3 regions of the Rhizobium azibense genome follow, and region 2 is predicted to be linked to each of the others. Evidence: riboswitches for the same ligand, from Rfam matches in the RefSeq annotation. Region 2 holds a riboswitch; each other region holds the start of a gene.
What was found. Region 2 has a riboswitch for thiamine pyrophosphate ahead of thiB (thiamine ABC transporter substrate binding subunit). Riboswitches for the same ligand answer to the same signal wherever they lie in the genome.
Positions count from the first base shown of each region.

Region 1: it holds a riboswitch for thiamine pyrophosphate, as region 2 does, so the genes downstream of both, thiC (phosphomethylpyrimidine synthase ThiC) here and thiB (thiamine ABC transporter substrate binding subunit) in region 2, are expected to answer to the same signal.
Region 3: it holds a riboswitch for thiamine pyrophosphate, as region 2 does, so the genes downstream of both, thiD (bifunctional hydroxymethylpyrimidine kinase/phosphomethylpyrimidine kinase) here and thiB (thiamine ABC transporter substrate binding subunit) in region 2, are expected to answer to the same signal.

Region 1 is NZ_SMBJ01000006.1:152,310-155,580, forward strand. It holds gene thiC (phosphomethylpyrimidine synthase ThiC) at 1-1,267, opposite strand, end outside; TPP riboswitch at 1,360-1,471, opposite strand; gene kduD (2-dehydro-3-deoxy-D-gluconate 5-dehydrogenase KduD) at 1,599-2,354, opposite strand; gene kduI (5-dehydro-4-deoxy-D-glucuronate isomerase) at 2,360-3,196, opposite strand; gene EV130_RS16490 (GntR family transcriptional regulator) at 3,193-3,271, opposite strand, start outside.
Region 2 is NZ_SMBJ01000007.1:227,135-230,405, forward strand. It holds gene thiP (thiamine/thiamine pyrophosphate ABC transporter permease ThiP) at 1-1,017, opposite strand, end outside; gene thiB (thiamine ABC transporter substrate binding subunit) at 1,017-2,039, opposite strand; TPP riboswitch at 2,088-2,201, opposite strand; gene EV130_RS19140 (thiamine diphosphokinase) at 2,297-2,947, shown strand; gene EV130_RS19145 (ABC-F family ATP-binding cassette domain-containing protein) at 2,951-3,271, shown strand, end outside.
Region 3 is NZ_SMBJ01000002.1:110,481-113,751, reverse strand. It holds gene EV130_RS04680 (carbohydrate ABC transporter permease) at 1-311, shown strand, start outside; gene EV130_RS04675 (carbohydrate ABC transporter permease) at 304-1,152, shown strand; gene thiD (bifunctional hydroxymethylpyrimidine kinase/phosphomethylpyrimidine kinase) at 1,165-1,968, opposite strand; TPP riboswitch at 2,349-2,445, opposite strand; gene EV130_RS04665 (FkbM family methyltransferase) at 2,674-3,271, opposite strand, start outside.

The sequences.
Region 1 (3,271 bases), on a different contig from region 2:
TTTCCTTGATCTTGTGCATCGGAACATGACCTGGTCCTTCAATCATCACCTGGCAGTCCTTCGCCCAAGCAATCTTCGTCAATTCGCCAAGGGTTTCGAGCTCGGCGAACTGCGCTGCGTCATTGGCATCGGCAATCGAGCCCGGTCGCAGGCCGTCGCCGAGCGAGAAGGACACGTCATAGGCGCGGCAGATATCGCAGATCTCCTCGAAATGCTCGTAAAGAAAGCTCTCACGGTGGTGATGCAGACACCACTTCGCCATGATGGAGCCGCCGCGCGAGACGATTCCGGTGACTCGGTTGACAGTCAGCGGGATATAGTGGAGCCGCACGCCGGCATGAATGGTAAAATAGTCGACACCCTGTTCCGCCTGTTCGATCAGCGTGTCACGATAAACCTCCCATGTCAGGTTCTCGGCGATGCCTTCGACCTTCTCCAGCGCCTGGTAGAGCGGCACGGTGCCGATCGGCAGTGGCGAATTGCGGATAATCCATTCGCGGATATTGTGTATGTTGCGGCCGGTCGAAAGGTCCATGACCGCATCGGCACCCCACCGCGCCGCCCAAACCATCTTTTCGACCTCTTCGGCCATCGACGAGGTCACGGCGGAATTGCCGATATTGGCGTTGATCTTCACCAGGAAGTTGCGGCCGATGATCATCGGTTCGGCCTCTGGATGATTGATGTTGGCGGGGATGATCGCGCGGCCTGCGGCAACTTCCTGCCGGACGAAGTCAGGTGTGACATAGTCGGGGATGTTGGCACCAAAGCTTTCGCCGTCGCGAACCACCGCCTCGCATTGAGCCGTCCGGCCGAGATTTTCGCGGATGGCGATGAATTCCATTTCCGGAGTGATGATGCCGGCACGCGCATAGGCAAGCTGGGTGACAGCCTTGCCGTTCTTTGCCCGCAGCGGCTGGCGCTGGCCTGGAAATTCGGGCGTCAGCCGTTCACCGCTGGCAAAACCATTGTCTTCCGGGCGAACGTGGCGACCCTGATAGGCCTCGACGTCGCCGCGGGCGAGCACCCAGTCACGCCGAAGTTGAGGCAAGCCCCCTTCGATGCGAATATCGGCTCCTTCGACCGTATAGGGGCCAGACGAATCGTAGACCCTGACTGGCGGCTCGCCTGCGGTCGGATGAACGCTGATCTCGCGCATAGGCACGCGAATGTCGGGATGGATATCTCCCGCAATGCAGACTTTGCGAGATGCCGGCAGCGGACCGGTGGTAACGGTGGGGGTGATGGTCTTTGCGGCGATATTCATGGTTTGAGGCTCCAAGTTGTGATTGGAGACCCAGTCCTTAGCCGGAATGATGGAAAGACGCCGGCATGGATTCCACGCGTGAATTCCAAGCCTTTCGAGCGCTCGCACCGTCCCTACGCCAGTATGAACTGGATCAGGTTCAACGGGTCACTGCGCGCGACAGCAGTATCTCAGCCCCTTGCCGGGACCCCCCTGGTGAATGTTCAAAGGTTAGGGGCGCGTGTCGCCGGTGTCAAGCGAGTGGCTCACGTCACTTCCTTCAACAGGCAGATGGGATGCCTACAAGGGAAAGATTAAGACACGTCTGCCTTTGGAGATGCAACCCTTCCCGTCAGCGTGCCAACCAGCCGCCGTCGACCGGCAGCACGGTGCCATGGACGTAGTCGGACGCGGACGAGGCGAGAAACACCGCCGCACCGCCGAGTTCGGCGGGCACTCCCCACCGTCCTGCCGGGATGCGCGCGAGAATGGCGGCACTGCGGTCCGGATCTTCTCGGAGCGAAGTCGTATTGTTGGTGACAAAATAGCCAGGCGCGATGGCGTTGACGTTGACGCCTTTGCCTGCCCATTCGCAGGCAAGCAGCCTCGTGACGCCGGCAAGGCCGCTCTTCGACGCCGTATAGGACGGAATGCGGATGCCGCCTTGGAAGGACAGCAGCGAGGCGATGTTGATAATCTTGCCCCTGCCCGTTTCGATCATGTGGCGGCCAGCGGCCTGAGACAGGAAGAAGGCCGTCTTGAGATTGGTGTCGATAACGGCGTCCCAGTCTTCCTCGGTGAAGTCGATCGCATCGGCGCGGCGAATGATACCGGCATTGTTGACGAGGATGTCGAGTGCACCGAAGGCCGAGAGCGTTTCGGCAACGATACGCTTTACCGGCGCGATCGTGCCAAGATCGGCCTTGATGGCATGGAAGCGCGCGCCCTCCTCCGTGACCATCGCCTCGGTTTCATCCATGGACGAGCGGCCGACAGCGACAATCGAGGCACCTGCTTGGGCAAGTGCCATCGCAATGGCCTGCCCTATGCCAGTATTGGCGCCGGTGACAATGGCCACGCGGCCGGAAAGATCAAACTGGTTTGCCATTGGACTTACCTTAAATCTGCGATCGCGATCTGATCCATGTCGGTGAAGCTCTTGTTGTCACCGGCCATCGCCCAGATGAAGCTGTAATTCTTGGTGCCGGCGCCCGAATGGATCGACCACGGAGGCGAGATGATCGCCTGCTCGTTTGCAATCAGCATGTGCCGCGATTCCTGCGGTTCGCCCATGAAATGGAAGATGCGCTGATCGGCATCGAGATCGAAGTACAGATAGGCTTCCATGCGCCGGTCATGGATGTGACTGGGCATGGTGTTCCAGATGCTGCCCGGCTCCAGCATCGTCAGGCCCATGGTGAGCTGGCAGGACTGGCAGACTTCGGGATGGATGAATTGGAAGATTGATCGTTTGTTGGCAGTTGCCGCTTCGCCAAACGTTAGATGCCGAGCCTGCTCGCGCGTCAAGAGCACCGCGGGATGCGGTCGATGTGCCGGCGTCGAAACGAGGTAGAACTTGGCGGGATTACCGGCATCAGTACTTTCGAAGCGGATGTCCACCGCACCCTTGCCGACATATAGGCAATCGTATTTCGAGAGCTCGTACGCCTTGCCGTCAATCAGGACGCGGCCCGCTCCCCCAATGTTCAGCGCACCGAGCTCGCGTTCGGCAAGAAAGGTCTCCTGGCCGATGGCCTTTGGCGCCGTCAACGTGAGGGCGGCGCCGAGCGGCATTGCGCCACCGATCACCATACGGTCGTAATGCGAATAGGTAAGCCGGATTTCGCCGCCTTCGAAGACATGGTCGACAAGAAAGTGGCGTCGCAGTGTGTCGGTGTCGTAGGCGCGAACGGCCTCGGGATGGGAAGCGTGCCTTACGTCGACTTTCATTGAAACAAACCTTTTTTTTCAGTTGATAACATAGGTTTTCTCGCGTCCTCGATAAAGTAATTCGGGTCCCAGATC
Region 2 (3,271 bases):
CGAGATCGCAAAACTCATCCCGGCTGACTGCCAGAAGATCGGCTCCTGCAGCAGCTTTATGAGATCGGCGTCCAACCCGGCGGCGATGATCGACACCAGCGGAAGGCCGAGGAAAAGCACGGCGATCAGCAAGAGCAGACCGTCGGCCAGTCTGGCGCGCGGGCTTTTGCCATCGAGCCGCTTGATGCTTCTGCCTTCGGTAAGGCCCTCATCTCCGATCCGCGGAATAAATGCCATCGCACCGAGGATCATCGCCGTCAGCGCGATCTGAAGGAGCGACAAGGCGATTGCGCGGCCGGGGTCGAAATCGAAACGGAGCGACTGGTAGATCGCGACCTCGATCGTGGTTGCTGCAGGGCCGCCACCGAGGATCAGCACCAACGTGAAGCTGGTGGCGCACAGCATGAAGATCAAGCCGGCTATCCCGGGAATGAGCTGGCGGATCGCCGGCCATTCGACAAACTGGAAGACCGAGCCGGACCGCATGCCGAGGCCGCTTGCCATCAGCCAGTATTCGGCGGGCACGCGTTCGAGACCTGCAAGCATCAGGCGACAGGCAAGCGGCAGGTTGAAGAAGATATGGGCGAGAAGGATGCCGGTCAGCCCATAGATGCTGACCGGTTCGTCGAGCCCGACCTTCATCAGCAGCGAGTTCAACATCCCCTGCCTGCCCCATATCCCGATCAAGCCGAGTGCTCCGATCAGTACCGGCAGCCCCATGGGAACCGCCATCAGACGGACGATCCACACCCGCCCGGCAAAATGCGGCTGGCGGGCGAGCGCGCGTGCGACCGGAATCGCAAAGGCGATGGAAAGTGCGGTCGAAAGCAGCGCCTGCAGCATCGTGAAGCGCAGCACACGCAGAATATAAGGATCGAGAACAATGCCGAGGATTGCCGCGCTGCCCCCGGAAAAAAACAACGAGACCGCTGCAAGGCCGACAAAGAGCGCGATGGCGGCGAGGCTGATTGCCCCGCCGGTCAATGCACGCCGTCGTTCGGCTGCGGTCTCGAGCATCAGTTCATGCTCATCGCCGCAAGCCACTCGTCGATCCAGGCCCTGCGGTTCCTGGCGACTTCGTCGGGGCTCATCAGGAAGGTCTTTGCCGGATTGACGAGCGCGCTGAAGGCATCCGGCAGCGGCGTGGACGTTGCGGAAACGGGCATCATCCAGTTGTTCGTTGGGATGGTATCCTGGAAGCCCGGCGTCACCATGAACTTCAGGAAGTCGCGGGCGAGATCCTTCTCGGGTGCATTCTTCAATAGGCCAGCGACCTCGATCTGGATATAATGGCCCTCCGAGAAAGCTGCGGCCTGGTAGCGATCGGTATTTTCAGTCACCATGTGATAGGCAGGGGATGTGGTGTAGGACAGCACCATCGGCGCCTCTCCCTTGGTGAACAGGCCATAGGCCTCCGACCACCCGGGCGTGACGGTCAGGATGCGGTTCTTGAGCTTGTTCCAGGCTTCCGCCGCCTTGTCGCCGTAAATCGATTTGACCCACAACAGCAGGCCGAGGCCCGGCGTCGAGGTTCGTGGATCCTCGATGACAATCTTTTGCGAAGGATCACCTTCGACCAGATCCTTCATGCTCTGAGGCGGGTGCTTGATCGTTTGCCTGTCGTAGATGATCGCGAAGTGACCGTAGTCGTATGGAACGAAGACCTCGTCCACGAAGCCGCCCGGCACCTTGAGCGCGCTGACATCGACGCCGCTTGCGTCGAAAAGGCCGGTCTCCTTGGCTTCTGTCACGAGGTTCGTGTCGATGCCGAGGACGACGTCAGCCCTGGTGGAAGCTCCCTCGAGCTTCAAGCGCGAAAGCAGCGCGACGCCGTCGGCAACACTGACGAAATTGACCGTGCAACCGCATGTCTTTTCGAAAGCGGCCTTGACTTTCGGGCCGGGTCCCCATTCGGACGTGAAGCTTTCATACGTGTATATGGTGAGTGTCTTTTGCGCGGCGTGCGCGGCAGACACGCCGAGCGTCGCGGCGAAAAACGCTGCGGTCAGCGAAGGGATAATCGATGTGCGGCCGGACATGGCGCGCCTCCTCCTTGGGTTACTTTTGAACGGGAAAAGGGCGTTGGCGAATGTCACGCGTCTAATCCCTCCGCCGGTGTTATCCGGATCAGGTTCCGCGGGTTGGCTTAATGCCTCTCAGCCGGTATCCTTGCGGACGTCCAGGCACCCCGTTAGAGCGTCGGCAGATGTATCGCCATGACGGCCTTATGACAAGGGCAAGCACGCTGACGGTAGACCCTTTCCCTTGGCCCCTGCTTTGCGCTATGGGCAATGCGATGAGCCAATCCACTTTCACGATCCTGCTCGGCGGCGAACTCAGCCTGACCGAGCGCCTGCGTTCTGCCGTTTCAGGCAGCCGCTTCATCGCCGCCGACGGCGGGATGCGGCATGCAGCAGCGCTGGGCGTCGTGCCTGAGCTTTGGGTCGGGGATTTCGACTCGACACCGCCGGATCTGGAGGGGGCATTTCCGCACGTCCCGAAACAGCCCTACCCGGCCGCCAAGGCCGCAACGGATGGTGAAATCGCCGTGTCGGAGGCGATTGCCCGTGGCGCACGGCGACTTGTCCTTGCCGGTGCGCTCGGCGGAGAGCGCTCGGACCACGCGTTGCAGCACCTGCTTTACGCCGTCAGCCTTGCCGAACAGGGCTTCGACATTCTGTTGACCTCCGGAACGGAGGAGGCCGTGCCGCTTATCGCCGGTACGATCGAGCTCGATTTGCCGAGGAACAGCCTGTTTTCGGTATCCGGCTTCAGCGAGCTGCATGGTCTTTTCATCGAGAACGCCCGCTATCCGCTCATCGATTTTCATTTGCCCTTCGGCTCCTCGCGTACCATTTCCAACATTGCACAAGGCAAGGTCCGTTTCACGCTCGGCAGCGGCCGGGCGATCGTCCTTGCCCGCCCTGATGATTTTTCCGGAGTCTGATTTTTGGCCCCTCCCATCCTGAAACTCTACGATATCTTCCTACGCTTCGGCGGAACGCCTCTCTTGGCCGGCGCGAATCTGCAGGTCGAGCCGGGCGACAAGATCTGTCTGGTCGGCCGTAACGGCTCGGGCAAATCGACCCTTCTGAAGATTGCCGCAGGGATCGTTGAAGCACAATCAGGCGAGGTGTTCCGCCATCCATCCTCGACGGTGCGTTACTTGGAGCAGGCTCCGGATTTTGCCGGTTTCAATACGGTGCAGGCTTATGCCGAAGCCGGTTTGGGACCGGGTGATGACCCTTATCGCGTGACCTACCTCCTTTCG
Region 3 (3,271 bases), on a different contig from region 2:
TCGAAGCAGCTGAGATCGACGGGGCGACAGGCTGGCAGAAGTTCCGCTATGTGACGCTGCCGCTGCTTGGATCCACGCTGCGCCTTTCCATCTTCTTTGCGGTTATCGGCTCGCTGCAGCTCTTCGACATGATCATGCCGCTGACAGGCGGCGGACCGTCGAATTCGACGCAGACGATGGTGACCTTTCTTTACACCTACGGCGTCATGCGCATGCAGGTCGGTCTCGGCAGCGCCGTCGGCGTTGTTCTCTTCATCATCTGCATGACACTCGCCTTCGGCTACAAAAGGATTTTCATGCGCAATGATTGATACCGGCTCCACCATTCGCATGCCGCTGCGAACGCGCGTTTATCTCTACGTGTCGCTGACGCTGATCGCGGCGCTGGTTCTCATACCGTTGCTGACGACGGCGCTCGGCGGTTTCAAGACGCTGGGCGACCTGCGCACCAATCCCTTTGGGCTGCCTGCAGAGTGGCAATGGTCGAACTATACCGACATCCTCTTCGGAGACCGATACTGGCTGCAGATCTTCAATTCGCTGGTCATTGCAGCGCTCACGGTCTCTCTGACGCTGATCGTCTCATCGATGGCCGCCTTCGCCTTTGCGCATGTCCGCTTCTTCGGATCGTCATTTCTGCTGAACTATTTCCTGCTCGGCCTGATGTTTCCTGCAGCAACGGCGATCCTGCCGCTCTTCATCCGCATCCGCGATCTGGGCCTACTCGATACCTATTGGGGTGTGGTGCTGCCGCAGGTGGCATTCGGCCTCGGAATGAGCATCCTGCTTTTCAGGAACTATTTCCGCAACCTTCCGGAGGAATTGTTCCAGGCGGCCTTTGTCGACGGTTGCGGCTATCTGCGCTTTTTCTGGTACATCTCGCTACCGCTGGCGCGGCCGATCGTTGCAACCGTCAGCATCATCTCCTTCGTTGGCAGCTGGAACAGCTATATCCTGCCGCTGATCATGCTGAATTCGGAGCCGAAATATCCGTGGCCGCTCGGCATCATGGTCTATCGTGGCGAGTATGGCACCGAATGGCAGCTGGTGCTCGCCTTCATCACGCTTACCATCCTGCCGACGGTAATCGTGTTCTTCATTGCCCAAAAGCATATCATTGCCGGTCTGACGGCCGGCGCCGTGAAGACCTGAGCAGCCTGTGCATCATCCTGCCCAGAGCTCATGAAAATGCTGAACCGGACCCTGGCCCGAACCGACGCTGAGCATGCCGGCTCCGGCAACGGCTGCAGCCAGGTAATCCTTGGCTGTGGCGACCGCTGCCTCGAGCGATCTGCCCTTTGCGAGCTCTGCTGCAAGCGCGCTCGAAAGCGTGCAGCCGGTGCCGTGCGTGTTCTTCGTCGGAACGCGTGGAGCTTCGAACCAGGTAATCTTGCTTTCGCTTATCAGAACGTCGGGGCTTTCCATCCCGCCAAGATGACCGCCCTTTACGAGAACGGCAGAGGGACCAAGCGCGTGCAGCTTTTCCGCTTGCCACTCCATGGCATCTCGGGTGCCTGCTACCTGCTCTGCGAGCAGGGCGGCGGCTTCTGGCAGATTGGGGGTCAGAAGCGTTGCGAGCGGCAGAAGCCGGGTCTTGAGAAAGCCGATGGCTTCAACATCAAGAAGTGCCGCACCGCCTTTGGCAATCATCACCGGATCGAGCACGATCGGGATCCCGCGGTGCGGCAAAAGCGCTTTGGCGACAGCTTCGGCAATCGGCGCATTGGCGATCATGCCGATCTTCACCGCATCGACGCGGATATCGGCGAAAACCATGCCGATTTGCTCGGCGACGAACTCCGCTGGAACTGCATGCACGCTGGAAACGCCATGGGTATTTTGTGCCGTCAAGGCCGTCAAAACGGCCATGCCGTAGGTGCCGCGCGCCGAAAATGTCTTCAAATCGGCCTGGACGCCGGCACCGCCCGAAGGGTCAGAGCCGGCAATGGAAAGAACGTTGTAGATCATGCGCGTGCCTTTCGGATTGCCTCAGTCAAGCTTGCACCAGCCTGCCGCGGATCCGCGTGCCACAGATGACAGATACGAGGACAAGCCACTTGACCCTGTCGCAAGCACCCGAAGCGGCGGCGATCGCGGTATTGACCATGCTGGCGCCGCGCAAAGGCTCGGGGGGAGGGATAAGGGGATAGATTGAAACGCCTCATATCGATGTTACTCTCGCAATCCGCGAGTGTGTCCCATCGAGCTGCATCGCGACAATCGATGGTGATGCAATGGACAAGTGGCGGCGTCGCGCGCATGGCCGCAAAGAGTTGCCTGGGTGAATTTCGTATCGGCATTTGCCCCTTTCGGGCGGGGCAAAGACGCGGGGAGCCTTACTGAACAAGCGAAGGCTCCGAGCGACTCCCTCCGCCAGCATTATCCGGTTCAGGTTCGAAGGGTACTTCTCAGCCCGTCTTTCAACGAACGCCCCTGTCTCTCATCGCGGTCTTCATTGCAGACAAATCTCTGTCTGTCACCCCTAAAAACGGCATGGCCCGTATTGCTTGAAGCCAGGGCCCGTGCCAACGTCTTCGCTTGTGGAGCCCGATTTGGCGAAGTCGCGAATAAAGACGTCCTCACCATTCTGTGGTCGAGCTATGGCCGCTTGCTTTTCCAAGCGGCGGAGTTTGCAAGCCCGCAACGACGGCGCTGACGAGAACGAGAGGGCGCTCAATGCGTCGATATTTGTTGAAACGCTTCGACGCGTTCGGCCGGAATGCATACCCACTCGGGGCGGCTGCGATCATGTATGGCGTAGTCGTTTTCGCGAAATATTCTGGCTACCTCGTCAAAGTCCTCGGTAACTTCCACCACTATGAGAGGCCTTACATTTGCCAGACAGTGTGAACTACCGAGAAGCACACGGTGTTCAGCTCCCTCCACATCTATCTTCAGCAGCGCCGGACGAAGGCCCGTCTCTTCCAAGTATGTGTCAAGCTGCATCATCTCGACCGTAATGGATTCCATGAGCGCATCGCTGAACGCATTCTCGCGGTTTTGTTCAAAGTTTTTATAGTTTCTGTCCAACGAATTGTTCTGTCCCGACAGCCCTTCTATCCAAAACTCCACGGGGCCATCGAGATCTCCACACGCAGCCTCAACGATTTTAATGTTCGCAAAGCGCTCTGTGTTGGTTCGAAGATACGGCAAATTGTTGGGCCCAGGTTCGAAAACGACAACAGTACCGTCATCGCCAACAATCTTTGCTAAATGCACCGACAGATAACCAATGTGACCGCCGAGCTCGACAACGGTATCTCCCGGCCTT